3 regions of the Piscibacillus salipiscarius genome follow, and region 1 is predicted to be linked to each of the others. Evidence: riboswitches for the same ligand, from Rfam matches in the RefSeq annotation. Region 1 holds a riboswitch; each other region holds the start of a gene.
The links. Region 1 has a riboswitch for S-adenosylmethionine ahead of metK (methionine adenosyltransferase). Riboswitches for the same ligand answer to the same signal wherever they lie in the genome.

Region 1 (5,023 bases):
TTGTATCCGCCGAATAATTCATCTGCCCCTTCACCAGATAACACTACTGTTACGTGTTTACTAGCTTCGCGGCTAACAAAGTAAAGAGGTACACAGGCTGGGTCAGCTAGTGGATCATCAGCATGCCAAATAATTTTCGGTAGTCTTGATACGAATTCATCTGGAGTAATCGTATAAGAAATATTTTCTACACCTAATGCTTCAGCTGATTCTTTAGCTACCTCAACCTCTGAATACCCATTTCGTTCAAAACCAACAGAGAACGTCTTAAGACCAGGATTCACCTCTTTTGCGAGTGCGACCATGATCGTCGAATCAATACCTCCAGATAGGAATGAACCCACCGGAACGTCACTACGCATATGCTTATTCACAGAGTCTACTAATGAATCTTGAATATTAGAGATTAGCTTCTGTTTTTCCATGTTAACTGGTTTAAAATCAACTTGATAGTATTTATGAAAAACTGGCGTCTCACCTGGATTGAGCTTAAAATAATGACCAGGCTCAACTTTATAAACGTCTTTCGTTAACGTATAAGGTTCAGGCGCAAATTGAAAGCTTAGATAGTGCTGAAGACTTTCCACATTAAGTTCGTGGTCATCATTCATTAAACTAAGTAAGCATTTTTTCTCAGATGCAAAGTAAGTCCCTTCTGGTTTAGTTGAATAAAATAATGGTTTAATACCAAACGGGTCCCTTGCTCCAAACAGGACTTCTTCCTGCTTATCCCATATTAAAATTCCAAACATCCCTCTAAGCTTATTAAAGGCTTCCTCACGATGTTTAGAAAATAACGCTAAAATCACTTCTGAATCAGATTCGGTTGAAAACACGTAACCTTCTTCTATTAATTGTTCTCTTAATTCTACATAGTTATAAATCTCACCATTAAACACCATCCAATATCGCTCATCTTCATAGGATAATGGTTGGTGCCCACCTTCTAAATCAATGATACTTAATCTTCTAAAACCAAATGATACATACGAGTCAACATAATAACCTTCATCATCTGGTCCTCGATGAGTCATTAATTGATTTGCGCGCTTTAGCTTTTGTTTAAAAACGTCCTTCGGTTCACTAGGTACTTTATTTACTAGTCCAATAAAACCGCACACAGACAACACTTCCTTATAAAGTCATATTAAATTCATTATATAGACGTTTATAAGGTAAGTTTTGTCACAATATGCGTTAATTATTTATAAATTTTTTTAAATCTTCAACGCGGTCAGTATGTTCCCAAGTAAAATCTTCATCTGTTCGTCCAAAATGACCATAAGCTGCTGTCTTTTTATAGATTGGTCTTCTTAAGTCTAACATCTTAATGATTCCTGCTGGGCGAAGGTCAAATGTTTCACGAATGGCTTCGACCATAACGGATTCTTTAACCTTACCCGTTCCAAATGTGTTCACTGAGATTGATACAGGCTGCGCAACACCAATAGCATAAGCTAGTTGAACTTCACACGCTTCTGCAAGACCCGCAGCTACAATGTTTTTCGCAACGTAACGTGCCGCATAAGCTGCTGAACGGTCTACTTTCGTTGCATCTTTACCACTAAATGCTCCGCCGCCATGTCGAGCATATCCGCCGTAAGTATCAACGATGATTTTACGTCCAGTTAAGCCAGCATCACCTTGAGGACCTCCAATGACGAATCGTCCTGTAGGGTTGATGAAGTATTTTGTGCCGTCGTCGATTAAGTGTTCTGGAACAACGGGACGAATGACATGTTCAATTAAATCATCATTAATTTGTTTAAGTTCAATTTCCGGATGGTGTTGTGTAGATATGACAATCGTATCCACTCGCTCTGGCCTGCCATCATCATCGTACTCAACAGTAACCTGAGTTTTCCCATCTGGACGTAAGTAATCAAGTTCGCCCGATTTTCTCACATCGCTAAGACGTTTTGAAATCTTATGTGATAATGAGATCGGTAGTGGCATTAATTCCTTTGTTTCATTTGTTGCATAACCGAACATGAGCCCCTGGTCTCCAGCTCCAATTGCTTCAATTTCTTCATCAGTCATACTGCCTTCGCGTTTTTCGTATGCTTCGTTGACACCTTGCGCAATATCTGCTGATTGTTCATCAATAGAAGTTAGCACGGCACAAGTTTCGGCATCAAACCCGTATTTGGCACGTGTATAACCAATTCCCTTAATCGTTTCTCTTACAATAGACGGGATGTCCACATATGTCGTGGTTGAGATTTCACCTGTCACTAGTACTAAACCTGTCGTAACTGTGGTCTCACATGCCACCCTCGCATTTGGATCTTCTTTTAAAATTTCATCTAAAATGGCATCCGAAATTTGGTCACAGATTTTGTCTGGATGCCCTTCCGTTACGGACTCGGAAGTAAATAGTCGACGTTGATGTGTCATATAATCGTTTCCTCCTCGATTAGATCTTCTTCAACGGCTCTCTTATTATGTGAAAAGCAACATTTTATCCGTTTACTTTTTATTCTAACCAAAACAAAGAAAAAACCTTTCCACTTTGCGAGGAAAGGTTCATCGTTCATGGCCTTTCACTCTTATCGTTCAAGGGACTACTTCCCCTGCATCAGGTTAGCACCTGTCACAACATGTGATGGTTGCTGAGTTTCATAGGGCCTGTTCCCTCCACTACTCTGGATAAGAGATATACCGTTCTGATTTATAATAACTTGAAACGCCCCGAGTGTCAATGGATATTGCCCCAACTTCACCTCGCTGCATAATTTATAAAATATAGTTTATTATTGCTTATATTTTAATGTTAAAAAACAGTTCACAAAACTATAACCTTATCACTATGACAGGCTTAAGTTTTAATTTATAATAAAGGACGTCAAAAAGAAATTTTGAAAAAATGTTTAATTAGTATGGTTTATTAAAATAAATGTGTTATACTATTAAACAAATAAACTTATAAAATGATAAATTTTGTATTGTAAAGGATGGTTAGGTGTGAAAACGATGAATGTTCAAGCGTCCGTATCCCAGCTTACTCAACATAAAAATAATCAGGCGAATTTGCCGATTGCCAGTTTAGTAGAACGTATTCTTTCTAGAGAAGAAGGTCTTCTAACATCAACTGGTGCTGTGCGTGCTACGACTGGTAAATATACAGGTCGTTCGCCTAAAGATAAATTTATTGTCGAAGATGAAGAGACAAAAGATCAGGTGGATTGGGGTTCTGTTAACCAACCAATCAGTGAAGATATTTTCTTAAACCTTTTCAATAAAGTAACTGATTACTTATCTGAACAAGATGAAATTTTTACGTTTAATGGTTTTGCAGGTGCTGATGAGAAGTACCGTTTACCTATTCAGGTTGTGACTCAATTTGCATGGCATAACCTGTTTGCGAATCAGTTATTCATTAGACCTACTGAACAAGAACTAAGTGATCATAACGCAGAATTTACAGTTGTATCTGCGCCTCACTTCAAAGCAGACCCTGAAGTGGACGGCACGAATTCTGAAGCGTTTGTAATCGTATCATTCAAACATCGCATTGTACTAATTGGTGGTACAGAATATGCTGGTGAAATTAAGAAGTCCATCTTCTCTGTGATGAATTACATGCTACCAACGAAACAAGATGTGCTACCAATGCACTGCTCAGCAAACGTTGGTGCAGAAGGTGATGTTGCGTTATTCTTCGGCCTATCTGGTACAGGTAAAACAACGTTATCAGCTGATCCAAATCGTCGTCTAATTGGTGATGATGAGCATGCATGGTCACAAAACGGGATCTTCAACATCGAAGGTGGCTGTTATGCGAAATGCGTGAACCTATCTGAAGAGAAAGAACCTCAGATTTATAACGCAATTCGTTTCGGAGCTGTTTTAGAAAATGTTGTTGTTGATGAAGAGTCGCGCTTACCTGATTATGATGACACAAGCTTAACTGAAAATACGCGTGCAGCTTACGCGATTGACCATATTGATAATATTATTGAACCTAGTATTGCTGGCCATCCAAATACAATCGTATTCTTAACAGCTGATGCATTCGGAGTATTACCTCCAATCAGTAAACTAACTAAAGAACAAGCGATGTACCATTTCTTAAGTGGTTATACGAGTAAATTAGCTGGTACCGAGCGTGGAGTAACAGAGCCTGAAGCTACATTCTCAGCATGCTTTGGTTCACCATTCTTACCTCTTCCTGCAGCTGAATATGCAAAAATGTTAGGTGAGAAAATTGATGAGCATGACGCTCAAGTATTCTTAGTTAACACTGGCTGGACTGGTGGTTCATATGGCGAAGGAAGCCGCATGAAATTAGGATACACACGTGCTATGGTTCAAGCGGCATTAGAGGGTGAGTTAAATAACGTTGAAACGACTAAAGACGAATTCTTTGGTTTAGCCATCCCAACGCACTGTCCTGGTGTTCCAAGTGACGTGTTAAATCCTAAGAAGACTTGGAATGACAAAGACGCTTATGACCATAAGGCAAAAGAACTCGCAAGTAAGTTCCACGACAACTTTAAGAAATTCGACCACGTGACAGACGATATACGTCAAGCTGGTCCAACATATAAATAATATTTCTTGAGACGTTCCAACTTTGGAGCGTCTTTTTTATGTCAAAAGTTATATAGTTCGAGACACTAATTATTGTTTTTGGGACATTTAATGTTCAATTTAGGAATCGAACCTTGTCGAAAATGGGCATTGAGTTTAATTTATGAGACATTCGGGGCCATTTATGAGACATAAGCAATATTCTTTGAGACATTGCCCAAATAAAAAACACCCGATATCATCGAGTGCTATGATAAAAACCGTTTTTTAACTATTTTCATCGCTTTGACCAGAACCTGGTCTTTCATCATAAAGCTAAAACGCTTGTCCTGCTTAATGTTCTTAGGGAGCTGGTCCAATAACACTGGACCTTCCGTCTCGAAGTAGTGATCTTCGTTTTCTAAAACATCCACATCGGCGAAATAGATGTTTTTAATAATTTCGCCTCCTTTACCATCGACATAGTACTGGCCGATAAAGTAAAGTTCGG
Region 2 (5,023 bases), on a different contig from region 1:
TACTTCCACGCACTCTGCTGCTTTTTCTGTTTGGCAAGGACTTGTAATGACGAATGCCATAATAGTTCCTCCTTTTATACCTTCAATTATAACGATAATCATTACGATTGGGGGTTGTCAAAAGATTGAACTATGGTAATTCGTACATTTTTATTAACTACCTGACAAGTGCACTGTTCGTTTCTATAAAAATTAATATGATAAAACAAGCAGTAAATAGAATTGTTAGATACAGCTAATCCTCACCAATCACCCTATATGGGCACTATGATGTGAGGTAACGGGTGAATTCAAATGAGCTATCACTTCCCTGGTTCTGCAGTCGTCCTCCTCCAAGACGGCAAGTACGTGAATCCCTCTCATTTTCGTAAATTAAAATGGTCCCTCTAAACATTTAGTCGGTTGTAAAAAGAGAAAAAGATTCCTTCAACTGATTTAACATTCACTGCTATGCAAGAGGGCTTAGGAATCTAAGTCCTCTTGTAATTTATTTATAAAAAGGGAAGTTACGTTCATAGAAGGAAGAAATCCGTTCATAGATCTAGGAGCTACGTTTATAGAATCCCAAGTTACGTTCATAGTAAGCAGAGAACCGTTCATAGGAAAGAAAGTTACGTTTATGGAAAGGGAAAAACCGTTCATAGAAAGAAAACTTACGTTTATAACAGTGTCCTAGAAAATTAAAAAACAGCATTTTCGAGTGAAAATGCTGCCTCTCTAATTAATCCTGACAAACCATCAACAAGTTGCCGTCTAAATCTTTAAAAACAAAAAATTGGTCAAATTGAACATCTGTGACTAGTTCAATACCATTCTCTTTCATAAATTCATACGATTCATGAATATCATCTGTTGCGAATTGAATAACAGGTGCTTTTAGAATTGGTAAGGCTTCACCCTCTTCACGCCACGCTGGCATAGAGTCAAGGATCACACCAGTTCCCTCCATTTCTGCAACAAATAGGTGACCTTGATGAAATTCACCCTCACTTAAACCAAGGTACTTAGAATACCACTCTTGGGCTTTTACGACATCTTCAACAGGGATAAACACAACATTCACTTTATTTTTGATCGGGGTTTTAATCATGCCTAATCTCTCCTTTCATAGAATAGTATTCGACCATTAGTCAATTTTTTCCTCTTTTTCATAGTTCATTAAATATCGTTCATACTAATATTTAAGGAGGTTGATGTGATGGATCGTGAGATGAATTATGGTTCTGATTATAAGTTTATTCCTGCAACATCAATTGGTAGCGGAAAGGGAGTGGAGTTACTTCCGGATTTATACTGCCATACAATTCAAATCGTGAATATCGCTATTGTGGGTAGTAAAGATTCATTTGTATTAGTCGATGCGGGGATGCCGAATTCTTCAGATGATATTATTCAAATTGTTGAAAAGAGATACGGAGAAGGCGCTAAGCCAAATGCGATCATTCTTACTCACGGACATTTTGACCATGTAGGAGCTATTATTGAGCTGATTGAAAAGTGGGAGGTTCCAGTCTATGCTCATCCACTTGAGATACCATACCTAACTGGGCAGAAGAGTTACCCTGAACCAGATGCTTCAGTTGAAGGCGGGTTAGTAGCGAAAATGTCACCTTTTTTCCCGAATGAACCTGTCAATCTGGGTAAACATGTTGAGCCACTTCCGAAGAATGGCACAGTCCCTTATATGGACGGGTTCAGTTGGATTCATACGCCAGGCCATTCACCAGGTCATGTGTCCTTTTTTAGGGATGAAGATGGTGCTTTAATTGTGGGTGATGCGTTCGTGACGGTGAAACAGGAAAATTTATTCGATGTTATGATGCAAGAGCAAGAGTTTAGTGGTCCGCCGCGTTATTTAACAACAGACTGGAAGGCCGCTAAAGAATCTATCATTAAATTATCTAAGCTGCACCCAACCATTGCAGTCACGGGGCATGGTGTTCCGGTATACGGTCAAGAATTGACAGACAAACTTAATCAACTCGTGCGTAACTTTGATCAAATCGCCGTTCCCGATTATGGGAAATATATTGATCCTGATTTTCATTAAAATATAGGAATAAAAATAACTTAACGGAATATTCTTTTAACATAATAATTTATATTGACAGCTTGATAGGACCGTGCTAAGATATCAATTAATTCAAAATTTAATAATTTTTAAAACTCTTATCCAGAGTGGCTGAGGGACTGGCCCGATGACGCCCGGCAACCTTCAAACAGCGGTTTGAAAGGTGCTAATTCCTGCAAAGCAAGTGTGCTTTGATAGATGAGAGGGACCATTATATTAGATGTCGTATATTCTGGCCTCTCTGCTCAAAGCAGGGAGGCTTTTTTAGTTTCTTAAAAAGGTTTGGAAGGAGGGATGGTTATGAGGTATCAAACAGGAACGGTAACTATTCCGAACTTTAGTTTAGAAAATGGTGAGCAGTTTCGTGAGGTTGAGCTTGCTTATGAAAGAAGTGGTCCTGAAAATGCACCAACTATTCTAGTTTGCCACGCATTAACCGGTAATCAATTTGCGGTGGGTACAGATTCGAAGCCTGGATGGTGGAGAGGGTTAATTCATGAAGGCGGATATATTGATACTCGTTATTATCAGGTCATAGCATTTAATGTGTTAGGCGGATGCGATGGTTCTACTGGGCCAGGTTCCGTAGGAGCAGATGGTGAACCATACCAAAATAATTTTCCATCATTAACGGTAAGAAATTTAGTAGAAGTTCAATTTGTTGCGCTTAACATGTTAGGCATTGATCACTTAAAGGCTGTAATCGGCGGCTCGCTTGGTGGTATGCAAGTATTAGAATGGGGACTTATGTACCCAGATTTTATGGATGCGATATTTCCAATTGCGGTCACCCCAACGTTTAGCGACTATGCGATTGCGTTTAATCACATTGCTAAGCAAGCTATCAAATATGACCTTAAGAATAGCAGCCAACCTGAAAATGGTTTGAGCTTGGCGAGAATGGTCGGAATGGTGACATATCGATCAAATGAATTATTTAGTAAAAGGTTTGCGAGAAGTCAGGTAGAAGGTGAGTTTGATGTTGAATCTTACTTAGACCATCAAGGGGAAAAATTAGCAAAGAAATTTAACCCTTATAGTTATTTGAGATTACTCGACGTCATGAACAGTCATGATATTACAAGAGGCCGAGGTAGTTATCAAAATGCGATACAACGCTATGACGTTCCAGTCTTTGCGTTAGGCTTTTCAAATGACTTACTTTACCCGCCAGATGAGTTAAAAAGGTTTGTCATGGATATTGAAGATGCTGGGGGTTATGCTGAATTCTGTGAAGTAGATACGATGTTTGGTCACGATGGGTTTTTAGTTGAATTTGAAAAGTGGGGACCATTTGTTCAAGACAAATTATCATCATTGATGGCAAAAGCCGTTTAAATACAAAAAAGGAGCGATTGTAAATGACTGAGGAGAAAAAATATCGATTAGAAACAGTGAGCATTCACGGAGGGTTAGAGGCAGACCCAGCGACGGGTTCAAGAGCGCTGCCTATTTATCAAACGAACTCTTATCAATTTAATAATACCGACCATGCGGCTGATTTGTTTGCGTTAAAAGAGCAAGGTTTTATTTACACGCGTATTGGAAATCCGACGGTAGGAGCTTTGGAGGAACGTGTAGCTCAGCTTGAAGGCGGTGTGGGTGCATTGGCACTATCAAGCGGGATGGCAGCGATCTCAACAGCTATTTTTAACATCGCAGAAGTGGGCGACGAAATTGTTTCGGCGTCAACATTATATGGTGGTACTTATAATTTGTTTTCAACGACGTTACCGAAGCATGGGATTAAAACGCATTTTGTGGACCCGAAAGACCCTGAGAATTTTAAAGAAGCGATCACACCTAAGACGAAGGCTATTTTTGCAGAAACAATCGGAAATCCAGGACTTACGGTTTTGGATATTGAAAGAGTGGCTGAGATTGCACATGAAGCTGGAGTGCCGTTAATTGTCGATAATACATTTGCGACGCCATATTTATGTCGCCCGTTTGATTTTGGAGCAGACATTGTCGTTCACTCAGCGACGAAATGGCTTGGAGGTAATGGCACGACCCTAGGTGGAATTATAGTTGATGGCGGTAAATTTGACTGGAACACAGATAAATTCCCAGGATTTACTCAGCCAGACCCGAGCTATAACGGAATTGTGTATGCTGAGGCCTTACCTGAAGCGGCTTTTATTACAAAAGCACGTGTTCAGTTACTGCGTGATACTGGTGCAGCACTAAGTCCTTATAATGCTTTTCAAATTGCACTTGGGATTGAGACATTGCATGTTCGTTTAAAGGAGCATGTCGCCAATACACGTATGGTAGTCGAGTATTTAGAAGCACACCCTGGTGTTGACTGGGTGTTATATCCTGAGCAAGAAAGCCACCATTCTTCTGAACTCGTGAATAAATATCTCCCTAAAGGTGCAGGTTCAGTCGTGGTGTTTGGCATTAAAGGAGGCCGCGAAGCAGGAGCAGAGGTCATCAATAACGTAGAGTTATGGTCACACTTAGCAAATGTCGGCGATGCGAAAAGCTTAATTATCCATCCTGCGAGCACAACTCACCAACAATTAAGTGAAGAAGAAATTAAATCAACTGGTGTAACTGAAGATCTTATCCGTTTATCTGTTGGAATTGAGCATATCGATGATTTGTTGGGTGACCTCGAACAGGCGATTGAGATTGCGACTGGTGAAACATCTAATAAGGAATTCGTGAAGGCGTGATGCGTCCGATTAAAGTCGCTATTTTGGGTTTTGGAACGGTGGGTAGTGGCGTTTATGAGTTGATAGAGACCAAGCAAGATCTGCTTGAGCAACTTCTTGGGGGACCAGTTCGCGTGGATGCAGTTTTGGTTAAAGATGTTGGGAAAAGCCGAACAATTCATGATGACGTTCTAGTTACTGATGACTTCAGTGAGATTTTAAGATTGCCTGAATTGGATGTAGTGATCGAAGCCATAGTTAATGTAGAGCCTGGTTATACGTATTTGAGAAG
Region 3 (5,023 bases), on a different contig from region 1:
TCGGTGATAACCTTTTGATCGCCACTAATCTCAACATAAAGCGTTCCATAAGCTCCTTCTTGAGTTGGCGAAATGGAACCTTGTAAAATGTTAATGTCAACAACGTACTTTCTTAATACATCTGAAATGAGTGCCCGCTTTGCATCATTACCGATGAAGTGAAGTTTAACCACTTCGCTATTTGAATCGTTAGTGACGAATCGATGTAAACCTTCTTGGTTATGCTCGAGTGGACTGAGTTGCTGCACAAAGCGCTTAGCAGTTTTAGACTGCGGTTTCACAAATACATCTAACACGTCACCTTGTTCAACGACCTTGCCTTGATCCATAACAGCTACGCGGTGACAAATTTTCTGAATCACATGCATCTCGTGAGTGATCATGATAATCGTTAAGTTTAGTTTTTTATTAATAGATACAAGAAGATCCAAAATATCATCCGTTGTTTCTGGGTCTAATGCAGAAGTTGCCTCATCACAAAGTAAGACGTCTGGATCATTTGCCAGCGCTCTGGCAATCCCAACGCGCTGCTTTTGACCGCCACTTAATTGAGATGGATAAGAATTTTCTCTTCCCTTCAGACCAACAAGCTCGATTAATTCAGATACTTTCTCTTTACGTTCTGATTTTGAAACACCCGCAATTTCAAGCGGGAAAGCAATGTTCTCAAACACTGTTCTTGACCAAAGCAGATTAAAGTGCTGAAAAATCATCCCGATTTTCTGGCGCTCTTTACGAAGCTTGCCTATATTTAAGCTTGTAATATTGGTCTGATTAATCGTAACGTCCCCGTTCGTTGGTTCCTCTAAGCGGTTAATCAATCTAATGAAAGTACTTTTCCCCGCGCCACTGTAACCAATGACACCGAAAATCTCACCTTTATCTATGTTAATAGACACATCATCGACGGCTTTAACTTCTTGATGTTTTGTTTTAAAGACCTTTGACAATCCTTTAATTGAAATCATGTAAAAATCTCCCTTTAACCCTTTTAATCATTAATGATTTAATCAGTAAAAAGACCTTTCCGTTCATAAGAGAACAGAAAGGTACATCCGTTCTCTTATCTACCAAAGCATCATACTTTGCAGGAATTAGCACCTGTCAGGAACACCTGATGGTTGCCGGGCTTCGTAGGGCCAGTCCCTCCACCTCTCTGGATAAGAGTATTATTTGTATATTTTTATATATAAATCATCTTAGTGAATATTCTTAGGACGAAAAATAAAAAAGCCCTTTTCATGCAAGCGCAAGAAAAGAGCCGAATTCACCGTCACTTTTCTTATCTTGCAATGAATCTCTTCATTGCTGGAATTAGCACCTGTTAGGAATATCCTAATGGTTGCCGGGCTTCGCAGGGCCAGTTCCCTCCGCCTCTCTGGATAAGAAATCATGTTTTATTAATTTGATTGATTTTTATGTTAGCATGGTAATGTAGACAAGTCAATAATAAAATCTTATTAAAGGATGATCAACAATGAAAGCACCAATTTTCGAACTTCCTTTCCTAGATAGTCCTAACCAAACATTTAATTTAGAAGATGTATTAGGAAAAAAAGTCGTTCTAATAACTTTTTGGGTGTCATGGTGCCCTGACTGCGCTCGTGACCTTCCTAAAAAAGAGCAGTTCTATAAAACATCTCGCAATGATGAATTAGAAATGCTGACGATTAATGTTACGAGTCGTGAGCATGGTGAAGAAGAAGCGCTAAAATATCAGGAACAATTTTTAACAGAACCTGTTCTAAAAGATAACGGACGAGAAGTTTATGACCTATACGAATGTGAAGGTGTTCCAACAACCATCATTATAGATAAAGAGGGACAAGTCGTTGGACATTTTGGAGATCAAGCTGAATTCGTCTCCATCGTTCATAAATTAAGCGAGGCCTTAAACTAAGTAAGGCCCCATTTCTTTCAATAAGTATGGAACAGAATGAAATGTGTACAATCGATCTTTAAGCTCGCCTTGTCTAAATACCATCAAGCATGGAACGCTTGTCACTTCATGTGCTTGCACCCAGTCAGGTGCTAACGTTGCATTAAGTTCATAAAATTTATCTTGTTCTAAAGTTTCTTCAATATATTCAAGCATTCGCCGAGCTACTTTACACGTCCCGCAGAAAGGACTATTCACAAACACGATGTGATAGTCCTTTTTTTGGGTTATAAAGTGAGCTTGTTTCTGGCTTATTTCAATCACGATTAAAACCCTTTCAAGTACTCCGTTTTGACTTTCATATTAGCTGACAATAATAAAGATGCTAACACATTCTCAGGTGCATCCTCAACTTCGCGGTACTTTTTATCAATATAAATGTTCTCAGCATGGGATAGCTCTTGATTTAACATTTTTCGTAACTTTTTACCAGGCTCATCCGTATCGGTGAAAATATACACATCTCGTTCGAACAATTGATAATCATCCACAAGCTCTTCAAGTGCGTCAATACCTAAAGTTCCAAATGTACAAAGTATAAAAACATCTTCATCATCTAAGATCTTCTGAATCTTTTTACGATCCTGTTTACCCTCTACAATTAACACTCTCGGTAATTCATCCATGTCATCACCATCTATCATCATTGAGCGACATTTCGCTTAGTATTATTTATATTCTCACCATTTTATTTAAACTAGTCATTATGTTTAGATATAAGAAAAGCCGACCCAATAGGATCAGCCTTTTTTCGAGATTACTCAGAATCTGTCATTTCTTGATATTCATCTGCGTCCATTAAGTCATCTAGCTGAGAATCGTCACTTAGTTCAACAACAACCATCCAAGCTTTTTCGAATGGTGATTCGTTTACTAATTCAGGACTATCTTCAAGCTCTTCATTAATTTCAACAATCTTACCTGAAACTGGAGCGTAAAGCTCAGAAACTGTTTTAACAGATTCAACGCTACCGAACGGCTCATCTAATTCTAGTTCGTCTCCTACTTCTGGTAGTTCAACGAATACGATGTCGCCTAGTTCATCTTGTGCGAATTCTGTAATTCCAATTCTAACTTTGTCTCCTTCAACTTTTACCCATTCGTGTTCTTTAGAATAACGATACTCTTTCGGTAAGCTCATTTCTTAACCCTCCAACTTTTCAATATCTAAAGTTAATGATACAACAAAATACTGATTTTTTACACAATATTAATTAAGTTATTTCCAAGTTTCCTCAAAAGTTTCTTCTTTGAACCCGACTGTTACGTTTTGGCCATCTGTTACAATCGGCCGCTTGATCAACATTCCATCTGAAGCCAAAAGTTCGGTCATCTCATCTTCAGACATACCTTTTAACTTGTCTTTAAGTCCTAGCTCTCTGTACTTTTTCCCAGACGTGTTAAAAAACTTTTTGGCTGGAAGCTCGCTTTTCTGAATAAAACTCTTTAACTCCTCTTGAGACGGAGGATTGTCAACAATATGTATGGAATCATACTCAACTCCATTTTCATCTAACCATTTTAACGCTTTACGGCATGTCCCGCATTTCGGGTACTGATAGACTTTTAAACCCATGAGAGCACCTCCTAATTGGTATCATAACATAAAAATTTAGGATTCGGATATTTAAAGTGTTGCTATTGAGGTTTAGTTATTAGCGGATTAGCTTTCTTTAGCTGTGTTTCGTCCTCTTATGGGCGTTTATCCCATTCCTATAGGTGTGTTTCGCTTCCCTATGGGTGTGTTTTTCCTTTCCTATGGGTGTGTTCCACATTCCTATGGGTGTAACTCACTCCTATTAAAAAACAGCCGGGAGCACACCCGGCTGTTTACCTTATAAATTAAACAACATATTTTTCAGCGTCGATAATCGCAGCTGCGATTTCACGCTTCTTCTCAATCACGTTAATTGGATCGTGACGAGTAAGCTTGCGAAGTGCACCTAGCATCATGCGTAGGCTGTCACCTTCATCGCTTGCGATTAATGTTTCTTTCGCGTGAGCTTCAATGCGGTTAAACGCTTCTTGTACGTAAACTTGAGTTAAGTTAAGTTTCTGCTTGCTCTTCTCAGAACCAGCGCTATCTAATGATTTTTGCGTACGTAGAATCGCTGATTCCATGTTATAAATCTCAGCAGCAACGTCTGCAATGTTCACTAATAACTCTTGCTCTTGCTCAAGCTTTTCACCGTATTTCTGAGCTGCAATACCTGCTACTAATAAACCAATTTTCTTAGCATTCTTAAGTAGGTAGTATTCTTGCTCAAGTGGCTCATCGCCAACAGGTTCAGGCATCATTGTCATGAGTTCTTCTTGTAGGCCTTGAGCTTTTTGTAATAAAGGAAGTTCACCTTTCATGGCCTTCTTCATGAAAGTTCCAGGTACTAGCATACGGTTGATTTCGTTTGTACCTTCGAAAATACGGTTGATACGCGAGTCGCGGTACATACGCTCAACTTCATATTCTTGCATGAAGCCATAACCACCGTGGATTTGAACTGCTTCATCTACTGCAAAGTCTAGTAATTCAGTTGCCATATATTTGTTCATGGAGCACTCAATTGCGTATTCTGCGATACTTTTCGCAACTTCATTACCTTCGTTAAGCTGCTCTTTCGTAAGGCCGCCTAAACGCTGTTCGAATAAACCAACTGTACGGTAAACTGCACTTTCGTTTGCATACGTGTTTGCCGCAACGCTTGCTAGTTTCTCTTGAATAAGACGGAATTTAGAAATTGGTGTGTTGAACTGTTTACGCTCATTAGCATATTTAGTTGCCACTTCAATCGCGTGCTTAGCGCCACCAACGCCGCCAATTGCTAGCTTGTAACGTCCAACGTTTAGGATGTTGAATGCGATCACGTGTCCGCGACCAATTTCGCCTAAAACGTTCTCAACTGGTACTTCAGCATCTTCTAAGATTAAGGTACGAGTAGAAGACGATTTAATACCCATTTTCTTCTCTTCAGCACCTGTTGATACGCCTGGGAATTCACGTTCAACGATAAATGCTGTGAATTTCTCGCCATCAATTTTCGCATAAACAACGAACACATCTGCGAAAGCAGAGTTGGTAATCCACTG

Region 2: it holds a riboswitch for S-adenosylmethionine, as region 1 does, so the genes downstream of both, metX (homoserine O-acetyltransferase MetX) here and metK (methionine adenosyltransferase) in region 1, are expected to answer to the same signal.
Region 3: it holds a riboswitch for S-adenosylmethionine, as region 1 does, so the genes downstream of both, ACFSW4_RS13055 (methionine ABC transporter ATP-binding protein) here and metK (methionine adenosyltransferase) in region 1, are expected to answer to the same signal.

What each region holds. Positions count from the first base shown of each region.
Region 1 covers NZ_JBHUMZ010000044.1:13,365-18,387, forward strand. The annotation lists gene asnB (asparagine synthase (glutamine-hydrolyzing)) at 1-1,121, opposite strand, end outside; gene metK (methionine adenosyltransferase) at 1,198-2,397, opposite strand; SAM riboswitch class I at 2,547-2,656, opposite strand; gene pckA (phosphoenolpyruvate carboxykinase (ATP)) at 2,974-4,554, shown strand; gene ytkD (RNA deprotection pyrophosphohydrolase) at 4,782-5,023, opposite strand, start outside.
Region 2 covers NZ_JBHUMZ010000025.1:70,051-75,073, reverse strand. The annotation lists gene ACFSW4_RS11675 (DUF362 domain-containing protein) at 1-60, opposite strand, end outside; gene ACFSW4_RS11670 (VOC family protein) at 722-1,090, opposite strand; gene ACFSW4_RS11665 (MBL fold metallo-hydrolase) at 1,199-2,050, shown strand; SAM riboswitch class I at 2,167-2,276, shown strand; gene metX (homoserine O-acetyltransferase MetX) at 2,372-3,409, shown strand; gene ACFSW4_RS11655 (O-acetylhomoserine aminocarboxypropyltransferase/cysteine synthase family protein) at 3,433-4,752, shown strand; gene ACFSW4_RS11650 (homoserine dehydrogenase) at 4,752-5,023, shown strand, end outside.
Region 3 covers NZ_JBHUMZ010000047.1:2,172-7,194, forward strand. The annotation lists gene ACFSW4_RS13055 (methionine ABC transporter ATP-binding protein) at 1-968, opposite strand, end outside; SAM riboswitch class I at 1,061-1,167, opposite strand; SAM riboswitch class I at 1,280-1,389, opposite strand; gene ACFSW4_RS13060 (TlpA disulfide reductase family protein) at 1,478-1,900, shown strand; gene ACFSW4_RS13065 (thioredoxin family protein) at 1,892-2,203, opposite strand; gene ACFSW4_RS13070 (toprim domain-containing protein) at 2,206-2,565, opposite strand; gene gcvH (glycine cleavage system protein GcvH) at 2,697-3,080, opposite strand; gene ACFSW4_RS13080 (arsenate reductase family protein) at 3,159-3,515, opposite strand; gene ACFSW4_RS13085 (acyl-CoA dehydrogenase family protein) at 3,782-5,023, opposite strand, start outside.